DNA from 3 places in the Alteromonas sp. AWJ4_199 genome. Region 1 is predicted to be linked to each of the others. Evidence: predicted binding sites of a transcription regulator. Region 1 holds the regulator's gene; each other region holds the start of a gene.

Region 1 (3,283 bases):
CGGCCGTGGGGCAGTGCTATGCCGTTACCTATACCCGTGCTACCCATACGTTCTCGAGCCATCAAGCTATTTAAAACCGTTGCCTGGTCGATGTTATCGTTATGCTTGGCAGCGATATCAGCGATGATCTCAAGAATTCGCTTTTTACTATTACACTGAACCGCACACTCGGTGCGGTCCAGACTTACGATGGCTTGTATATCCATGCTTAATTAACTACTAATGTTTTTTCAGTTTTTCCTTATGCTTGATTACCTGCCGGTCGAGTTTATCAACCATGCTGTCAATCGCCGCATACATGTCGGTATTTTCTGAGGATGCGAATACTTCAGCGCCACTTAAATGAACAGTCGCTTCAGCTTTTTGATTTAATTTTTCAACGTTCAGGATGACATGCACATTAGAAATGTGATCAAAGTGACGTTCAAGTTTGCTGAACTTCGTATCGACATAATTACGCAAAGAGTCGGTGATTTCGACATGATGACCAGTAAGGTTGATTTGCATATTTCGTCTTCCTTATATTATTAAGCCCGGTTAGATAAGGCTTTTGCGTTGGTTCGACGGCGGGATCGATAACGATTCCCGGTATTTTGCTATTGTTCGCCGAGCGACTTTTATGCCTTGCTCGGCCAACAATGAAGCAATCTTGCTATCACTTAGCGGCTTGCTAGGATTTTCCGCAGCCACTAACTTCTTGATCAAAGCACGAATCGCTGTAGATGAACACTCACCACCTGACTCGGTTGCTACGTGGCTTGAGAAGAAATACTTCAATTCAAAGATGCCACGGGGCGTATGCATATACTTCTGTGTTGTCACACGCGAAATAGTCGATTCGTGCATATCTACCATTTCTGCGACATCATTTAGCACCATTGGTTTCATCATTTCCGGGCCGTGCTCAAAAAAGCCCATTTGCTGCTGCACAATGCAATTTGCAACCTTCATCAAGGTATCGTTGCGAGATTCAAGGCTCTTTATGAACCACTTAGCCTCTTGCATGTGTGAGCGGATGAATTGTGAATCGCTGCTGTTCTTGGCACGGCGACTCATTGCTGCGTACGTTTGATTTACGCTTAATTTAGGCAGACTGTCGGGGTTCAGCTCAACCACCCAACGGCCATTTTTCTTGGTTACTGAGACATCAGGAATAACGTATTCAGGCTCTTTAGTAACTAAAGCACTACCTGGGCGAGGATTCAAGGTTTGGAGTAAACGCATTGCTTCGCGCAGCTGATCTTCTTTCAATCGGCTCTTACGCATTAGCGTGCGGTAGTCTTTACTGCTCAGTAAGTCTGAATATTCCTCAATAAGCTGCTTCGCTTCAGCAAGCCACGGTGTGTCTTCTGAAAACTGGCGCAATTGCACCATAAGACACTCTTGAGGTGTACGAGAACCTGAACCAATGGGGTCGAACATTTGAATGCGCTTAAGCACACATTCTATTTCGTCCATTTCGATAGGCTCTTCTAAGTCATCGTCATTAACAGCATCTAAGATATCGTCAAGGGTAACGGTTAGATAACCGGATTCGTCGATTGAGTCGATGATAGCCGTAGCAATAGCGCGGTCAGTGTCTGAAAAGTGAGTGAGGCGCATTTGCCAAAGCAAATGCTCTTGGATGTCTTCGGTAGTTTCACCTTGGAAGATTTGTTCGTCATCATTAGACGGGCCAGGCGCAGGCGCAGAAGAGGCGGAGTAGTACTCGTCCCAGGTGCTGTCGATAGGCAGCTCATCGGGAAGGTCGTTCTTCTCCAGTGCATCTCCTGCCTCTAGCGTGTCGCTTGATGCAGAAGCTGTCGCTTCAGCAGCACTATCGTCACTATCGACATTGTTCTTTTCTACTTGTGGCTCGTCGTTACCTTCTTCCACTTCTAACAGTGGATTAGAGTCGAGTGCCTCTTGAATCTCTTGCTGAAGATCAAGCGTAGAAAGCTGCAGCAGCTTGATGGCCTGCTGCAACTGAGGTGTCATGGTAAGTTGTTGGCTAAATTTTAGCTGTAAAGATGGTTTCATCTACGTCTTATTTAAATGCTCTAAATTGAATATACCAGAGCGAAACTGAAAAATGACAATTCGGTTACATTAACTATAGCCTGAATTGTTCGCCTAGGTATACATCCCTTACTTTTTGATTACTTAAAACCTGTTCCGCGGTTCCTTGCGCAATAAGCTCACCATGACTCACAATGTACGCCTTTTCGCAAACATCCAATGTTTCGCGTACGTTATGGTCCGTGATAAGGATACCAATACCCCTATCGCGAAGATGCTGTATTATCTTCTTTATATCATTAACTGATATTGGATCAACACCAGCAAATGGTTCGTCTAACAAAATAAATTGTGGTTTCGCTGCCAAAGCGCGAGCAATCTCTACGCGACGACGTTCTCCCCCTGACAAACTCATGCCCGTACTATTACGTATATGGTTGATATTAAATTCATCAAGTAGTGCATCAGCTTCTTCTTCTTGCTGTTGTGAATTTAAATCTTTACGGGTTTGCAAAATGGCCATGATATTTTCATATACCGTAAGCTTTCTAAATATTGATGCCTCTTGCGGGAGGTAGCCTATACCGCGGCGTGCGCGCTCATGCATTGGCTGGTGAGTAAGCTCATTATCATCAATTTCGATTTTGCCTTTGTCTAAGTTGACTAAGCCTACAATCATGTAAAAAGTGGTGGTCTTACCAGCGCCGTTAGGGCCGAGAAGACCGACAATTTGACCGGTAGACACTGAAAGGCTTACATCGCGAACAACCTGTCGCGATTTATACGATTTAGCAAGGTTTTTAGCGCTCAAAGTTGCCATTGCTATTCATTGTCCTCGTTGTCTTTCTTAGACGATGTTTTACGAATGGTGTCAGGAGTAAATACTGTGGTTACACGACCTTCACCATCTTCACCGGCACCACCCGTTGCAAGCAATTGTTCAGTAATCATATCGAACGTAATCTTATCACCTTGCACTTTACTGGTATCTTGCTGTAGCTCAGCATTACCCGCCAGAGAAATAGTGCGATTAATTACTTCATAGCGAATTTCATTGGCTTTCGCTGATACCGGTGTACCGTCTTCTAGTGATTGAGAATAGCTAGCAGGGTTGCCACGGGCGATAAATATTTCACGGCCGCTGCCATCTGTAGCTATTACTTCTACTTCATCAGCTTCGATTAGGAGTGAACCTTGGGTAATAAGTACATCTTCCTTGTACAGCGCGGTTTTGTTTTTACCATCAATAAACTGGGTGTTTGACCCTATCTTAATGGGTTGTGAA
Region 2 (3,283 bases), on a different contig from region 1:
GTTCAAACAGCGTGTGTACTGATTCCGGCGCTATGCGTTTTCCTCTGTTGGCGACGTCCAGTACAAGATTATCACTTTCAGTATAAAGGCTAATATTTATCGGCCGTCCAACTGCTCCATGTGCTACAGCATTGGACACTAGGTTATCAAGTATTCTTCTAAATAATTCCTCGTCTACATTTATTGAAGATGAGGAGATATTCACGTCTACCTCTCTATCTTGAATGGCAAGTGCGTAATCCTCTAAACAGGCTTCAACTAATTTATTTGCATTACTTTCAACAATTTTAGGCTGCGCTTGTTGTAGTAGCAGATTGTAGTCGAGTAGTTTCTCAACCAGAGTATTAAGACGCTGGGTACTTGCAGTAAGTAATGTCAGTACCTCTCGTTGAGCGTTATTTAATTCGCCTACCACGTTTTCTGATAACAAACTGCACCCTTCTTTAATGCTTGCTAGGGGTGTTTTTAGTTCGTGTGCGGCATGCCTTAATAGTGCGGTTCTGATGTGTTCTAACTGCTGTAGGCGATCATAAAGCCAATGTAAATCCTTCTCGACATCAATAAGCTCTCTCGGTGCCTGCTTAGACAACGGAGGAAGCTCACCATCGCTGCGCGCCATAATCCGGATAATCTTTTTGAGGTTATTAACGGGGTTTACAATCAGCTGGCTTCCCAGCAAGATAAGAAGAAATGACACACTAACCAGCATTGCAGTAGACCATGCTTGTTTTGCCTGCATGGCATTGAGGTCGTCCTGTTGGACCTTTACCCGCTCTGTAATAGCCGATTCTACATCGTCCCGTAACTGTTCAACACTATCTCCCACCGAAGCTAAATACGCATTGAGCAGAAGTTGATCTTCAATGGCGCGATATTCAGCGAGTTGATTGAGTTGCTCGGATAGGCGAGAACAAGTTGCAGGCACGGTAAGCGTTTGGCATAAGTTATCTGCCGCAACAGCAAACTGGTCTATTGCATTGTCAGAAAGTTGAGCAACCCTATCATTACGTAAAACGGCAAACTGCCTAATGCTGCGCTCCACATCAACTACAGCATTGTCTAGGCGCTGCATGTCACTTACAACATCAACCACAAAGCGCGTTTCGAGGGTGGTCATTTGACCTACTTTGGCTAAGTCACTTTGACTCTGCCAAAGAAGCGCAATAAGAGGAATAAGGGCCAGTACAAAACTACCTAGCGTCAACTGCCTTAGTGAACCAAGTTGTACCAAGCGTTCACCAAACGAAACCTTGTTTATCAGAACCTTACCCTCTTAAATATATTATTTTATCTACTCACTTGTGGTGAGATTTTCATTTCCTGGCGTCAGCTTGCTTTTTGCCATCTCTGTTTCAGAAAGCTTGCCGTCTTCGTTGTCGTCAATAAGTCCAAAGTTACGCAGTAGCCCTGTATGTCTAACTGCTTCTTTAAGTGAAATTAGACCATCTTTATCTACGTCTAATTTATGTATAAGCGAACGCGCTGGTGTAGCATGCGCATCGGCTACTGAAATAGCCTGTACGGCTGCAACAGCACAAAGTGCTAAGAAAACTTTTTCGAGACGTTTCATCATGAATCCTCCGCTAAACGCTTTTTAAATTCCTTCTCAATTCGACAATCGCTAATCTCCGTTGGTTACCAGCAATCAGTCATATGGATGTTACCATTAGTCTTCAATTAACCACTATATTTAATGAACTCAAACTGGTTATGCGATTTTCAGACCAAGATAAAAATCAACAATAAAAACAGAAGGTTAAAAGCATACACATTAGATTCTAGTCTGTAATCAAAAGCCAGGTGTTGCAATAAAGAAACACTGAGCGTGAACATATGTCGGCATCAATCCGACATCTTATTGCTAGCTTCAATAGAATTGCTCAGCCTTGTATTGGCAAGGGGAAGCGATGAGCTCATTGATAGGAATAGGTTTGCTGAACATGAACCCCTGAACATTGTCACAACCGTGCTCAATCAGATAGCGCCATTGTTCAAGATTTTCTATCCCTTCCGCACAAACAGAAAGTGATAGGCGTTTTGCTAAGTCAATGATAGCACCTGTCACCAGTCGACTGCGCTCTGAAGATTGGATTTCCGTTACAAACTGTCTGTCGACTTTAAGGGTATCAATATTAATTTGAGTAAGATAACTCAAAGAGGAATAGCCCGTACCAAAGTCATCAAGCGCAATCGCACATCCCATATTGCTTATGCGTCTGAAAAACTTATTGGAGAGCGAAAAGTTTTCAAGGTACGCACTTTCGGTAACTTCAAATTCGATATTCTCTGGGTTTACGTCATAAAGCATAAAGGTATTGTAGATATGATCAAACAGTTGATTACTTCTCAAATCATGGCCGGATAAATTAATAGAAGCCCTGAAAGCGCCTGTAGCCCAGCGTTTAAGATCGGGCATATCCATACACACACGATTGATGACCCATCGTGTTATGCCAGTAATCTTTCCGCCTTGTTCCGCGATTGGGATAAACTCATTAGGCATTACAAGGCCAAACTCAGGGTGCTGCCAACGAATCAATGCTTCAGCGCCAATTACATCGCCGTTGTTGTTTACTTTAACTTGGTAATAAACGACAAACTCATCGTTCGTTATGCCTTGTTCTATACCATTAGCTAGGTGCAGTTTACGCTTGTGAGATTCCACCATATCTGGCGTGAATAGCGTGTAGCTCCCCCTTCCCTTTGCTTTTGAACGATACATGGCAAGATCAGCGTTGCTCATAAGTTCGCTTAAATCATAACCGGCATCTGAAGCTGTAGCCACACCTACACTCAAGCCCACAGTAAGCGAAAGTCCTCTGAGCTCAAAGGGCTCGTCGAAGGATGTGATTAATCGCGTAGCTAAACTCTTTGCTTGATCTGCTGTCGCATCTCTATCTGGGAGTACTAGAAACTCATCGCCCCCTAAACGAGCAAACAAGTCACCGTCTCTGAGTAAGCATTGCACCCTATCTGCAACTTCTATCAAAATAAGGTCGCCGGTCTCATGTCCTAGTGAATCATTTATTCCTTTAAAGCCATCAAGGTCGAAAAACAGCAGTAATAAATCTTCGTCGTTTCTCTTTGCTCTGGCTAATTCCAGCCTAAGATTATCAAGAACAAACTGCCTATTAGGTAACCCTGTCAAACTATCAAAATTTGCAAGCCGAGACATTGTCTCTTGCTGATCGACCAAGGTTTGCCTTTGTTCAAAATTCACCAGTAATTCAACTTCAATAGCATCTAGTAGGCTATTAATATTGGTGGCAATTCTGCCAATTTC
Region 3 (3,283 bases), on a different contig from region 1:
CGAGTAGCGTTCCTATCTTGTGACAACCACCTTCCCGCGCCCTTTGCAGGGTCACTGTCCCGAATTAGCTTTTCTATTGCTTCGGGATGAAAGAACTTTTCTTTAACGAACAATGACAGATTATTAGCAATAACAGACTTGTTACTAGCCACGATATTGGTGTGCGGAATGGGGTACTTCGCTGGAATTGGCTTAAATAATGCCGTCACTGCAAACCAGTCAGCTAGACCACCGATGAGCGCCGCCTCACTAGCCATCTTAATAAGCCCCAACCACCATGCTCCTTGCAAGTTTGGATAAAACTTAGGAAGTAAAACTGTTAAAACAAATACACTTGCGGCAAAGATCAAACAGGCCAATGCAAGCCTTTTAGCCTTATTCAATTGCGTGTACTTGTCCTGCATAAACTACTCCGTTTAAATTACTCGTTTACCATCTTGGTCTATAAGTGGTGTTCCGTCTTCTTTAGCAAAAGGGCCTTGTGGCCATACAGGCAAAATATCCAGTACAGCTTCACTTGGACGGCATAACTTCACTGTTTCTTTCGCGTTATCAGAATAGGAATTACCTTCAACTATCCCAAGAGGTAAAGAAACTGCTTTTTCGTGTTCATCTTTGGGAATGCAAACAATAGGCCTATTCACTAAGATGGGATGTTCCAGCATCAATTCAAAGATGATTTCGTTACTCACTGTTTCATCAAGTAACCCTAATTCAGCAGCAGGCGACTTTGTTGTGCGAAGCGCTTGTCGAGGGTTAAGGTTAGCTGCATTCAATAAATAAGTTAGTTGTTCACGTTCCCACCCAACACGTAAATACTCAATAACCTGCACCTCATACCCAGCGGCCTTGATCACCGCCAGTACATTCCTAGACGTGCCGCACTCTGGGTTGTGATAAATCTTTATCATCGCCACCTAACCTCACTAAAAAGTAAAAACCATATATACCAACATACTATTAAAATTCGAGGACAGACACTCGCAAAGGCTAATACCTTGCCTGTACTCGTTGGACACACACTCAAATAGCTACCTGTACTTCTTAGACACACACTTAAAATACCTGTACTCGTTGGACACACACTCAAATAGCTACCTGTACTTCTTAGACACACACTTAAAAAACGGCTTGTGGCCAAATACAATTCGAGGACGGACAATCACATAGGCTAAAACCCACCCTGTCCTCACTGGACACACACTCAAATTCCTACCTGTACTTCTTGGACATACACTCAAATTCCTACCTGTACTTCTTGGACACACACTCAAAAAAGCAGCTTGTAACCAAAAAGATGTATTCACATTGAGTGTCTGTCCATTCCTCTAAATAATTTCTTCAAGCGAGTGTCTGTCCCCTTCTGAGCTTAGGGCCATGTGGTGGAGAATGGTCAAATTCGCCATCCGGTGGCAGATGAAACTATAAAATTAGTTATTACACCATTGAGCCAGTTTCCCCCTTTAGCATATTTAACTAACCTTCTGATTTGAAATGCTTTTTAAGAGTGGCATGATACGTGATTTGTATTTTATAAATACACAAAAAAATTTGTGTTTGATATCAAAACCGTTAAAGCGTGTTATTAAGTAGTTATGAAACAATCAAGGATATAAGAATATGAAAAAGTCTATTATTGCTAGTGCAGCTATGTTGCTTTCAGCCTCTTTGCTTACTGGCTGCGTTATTCATGTTGGCGACGCTAGCGCATTAGAAGGCAGCGATTTCAGTTCTATTCTAGGCAATATTGACATAGCTGAAGGGAAACACGCTGGCGATATTTCTTCTGTTAATGGCAATGTGGAAATTAGCGATCATGGTGGCGCGGATGAAGTCAGCATCGTTAACGGCAATCTTGAAATGGGTAGCCATGTGTCTGTCCGAAATATCGACATTGTAAATGGCGATGTAAGTGCAGCTTCACACCTCAGTGTGCTTAAGAGTGTAGAGACCGTAAATGGAAATGTTACGCTTCCTACACAAAGCATGATTGGCGCTAGCGTTGAAACTGTAAACGGTGATATCACCGCTGTTGATACAACCATTGAGAAACACATCAAAACATTAAATGGTGATATTACGTTAACTGGCTCTTCTCACGTTTTAGGCGATATCGTATATAAGGAAAGTGAAAGCTCTTGGGGCAAGAAATCAGACAACAAACCTACCCTATCGATTAGTGCCTCTGTTACTGTAGATGGCAACATCATTTTACATCGACCTGTAAATTTAGATATTGAGAGCGATGAACTAAAGCAAAAAGTCGTTGTAAGCTACGGCGGTGCAAAGTAACGTAGCCGCTTTAACAACAAAGCTTAATGTTTCGGAAATACATGACTGAACAAGAAAAAATGCTCGCTGGCGATTTATATTACCCGTCAGACAAAACTTTAACGGCGTTGCGTAAGCAATGCCATATTCAATTAGACGAGCTTAATGCAACTTGTCAAAGTGACCACAAAAAGCGTACTAGATTGCTAAAACAATTGTTTGGCAGCACAGGAAAAAGACTATACATCGAGTCTTCGTTTAAATGCGATTACGGCGAAAATATCCACGTTGGCGAAAACTTTTATGCCAATTTTAATTGTGTCATTTTGGATGCGGCAAAGGTGACGATTGGTGACAACTGTATGATTGCGCCTCAAGTAGGGCTTTATACAGCCACCCACCCTATAGATCCCGCGCAAAGAGCAACAGGTATAGAGTTCGCCAAGCCTATTACTCTCGGCAATAACTGCTGGATTGGTGGGATGGCGGTAATAAACCCTGGCGTGACATTGGGTGATAATGTGGTTGTGGCTTCTGGCGCGGTGGTAACCAAATCTTTTGGAGATAACCTAGTCATAGGCGGTAACCCAGCCAAAGTAATCAAAGAGATTGAACCCGTCGCTCAAAATGTTTAACGATTTAGCCGATGCCTTTAAGAATGAAAGCTTTATAAATTAAGCTTATGTAGACGGCATTTTTTTGAACAAAGCTTTTCTGAAAAAGGCCTTTTTCAACGAACTCACCATTCCTTCTAATCACTGAGTCAATTTTATTTGCTGAAATAAGAAGTGTTAAAAGGCCGCGGATGTAACCAATAAAGCGGCCTTAAATTGATGTCGAATACAACGAAACAAGACAAGGTTAGTAAACTTACGCTAGCCTTATTCACCGTATTATATACACCCTAACAAAATGCTAGCTTTGTTAAGCCTTAATCCCAGCTGGGCGCAAAATCGGGGTTAACAATACGTTCGCCATTATCCAGGTCGTCAATAAGAATAAGCTCTTCTTC

What was found. Region 1 encodes sigma-54, which starts transcription at its own class of promoters, with help from an activator protein. Its sites were predicted from a motif close to GTTGGCACGNNNNTNGNNT; they were not measured.
Region 2: the regulator sigma-54 is predicted to act here: its motif matches at 1,711-1,729, upstream of ACXAER_RS19455 (EF-hand domain-containing protein).
Region 3: the regulator sigma-54 is predicted to act here: its motif matches at 1,507-1,525, upstream of ACXAER_RS15440 (DUF4097 family beta strand repeat-containing protein).

What each region holds. Positions count from the first base shown of each region.
Region 1 covers NZ_JBSWUR010000001.1:1,493,641-1,496,923, reverse strand. Annotated here, with positions in the region: gene ptsN (PTS IIA-like nitrogen regulatory protein PtsN) at 1-206, opposite strand, end outside; gene hpf (ribosome hibernation promoting factor) at 220-507, opposite strand; gene ACXAER_RS06515 (RNA polymerase factor sigma-54) at 538-2,019, opposite strand; gene lptB (LPS export ABC transporter ATP-binding protein) at 2,093-2,818, opposite strand; gene lptA (lipopolysaccharide transport periplasmic protein LptA) at 2,821-3,283, opposite strand, start outside.
Region 2 covers NZ_JBSWUR010000005.1:43,264-46,546, reverse strand. Annotated here, with positions in the region: gene ACXAER_RS19460 (sensor histidine kinase) at 1-1,231, opposite strand, end outside; gene ACXAER_RS19455 (EF-hand domain-containing protein) at 1,292-1,573, opposite strand; gene ACXAER_RS19450 (putative bifunctional diguanylate cyclase/phosphodiesterase) at 1,868-3,283, opposite strand, start outside.
Region 3 covers NZ_JBSWUR010000002.1:109,430-112,712, reverse strand. Annotated here, with positions in the region: gene ACXAER_RS15450 (DUF445 domain-containing protein) at 1-404, opposite strand, end outside; gene ACXAER_RS15445 (arsenate reductase family protein) at 417-911, opposite strand; gene ACXAER_RS15440 (DUF4097 family beta strand repeat-containing protein) at 1,621-2,292, shown strand; gene ACXAER_RS15435 (sugar O-acetyltransferase) at 2,334-2,906, shown strand; gene dkgB (2,5-didehydrogluconate reductase DkgB) at 3,203-3,283, opposite strand, start outside.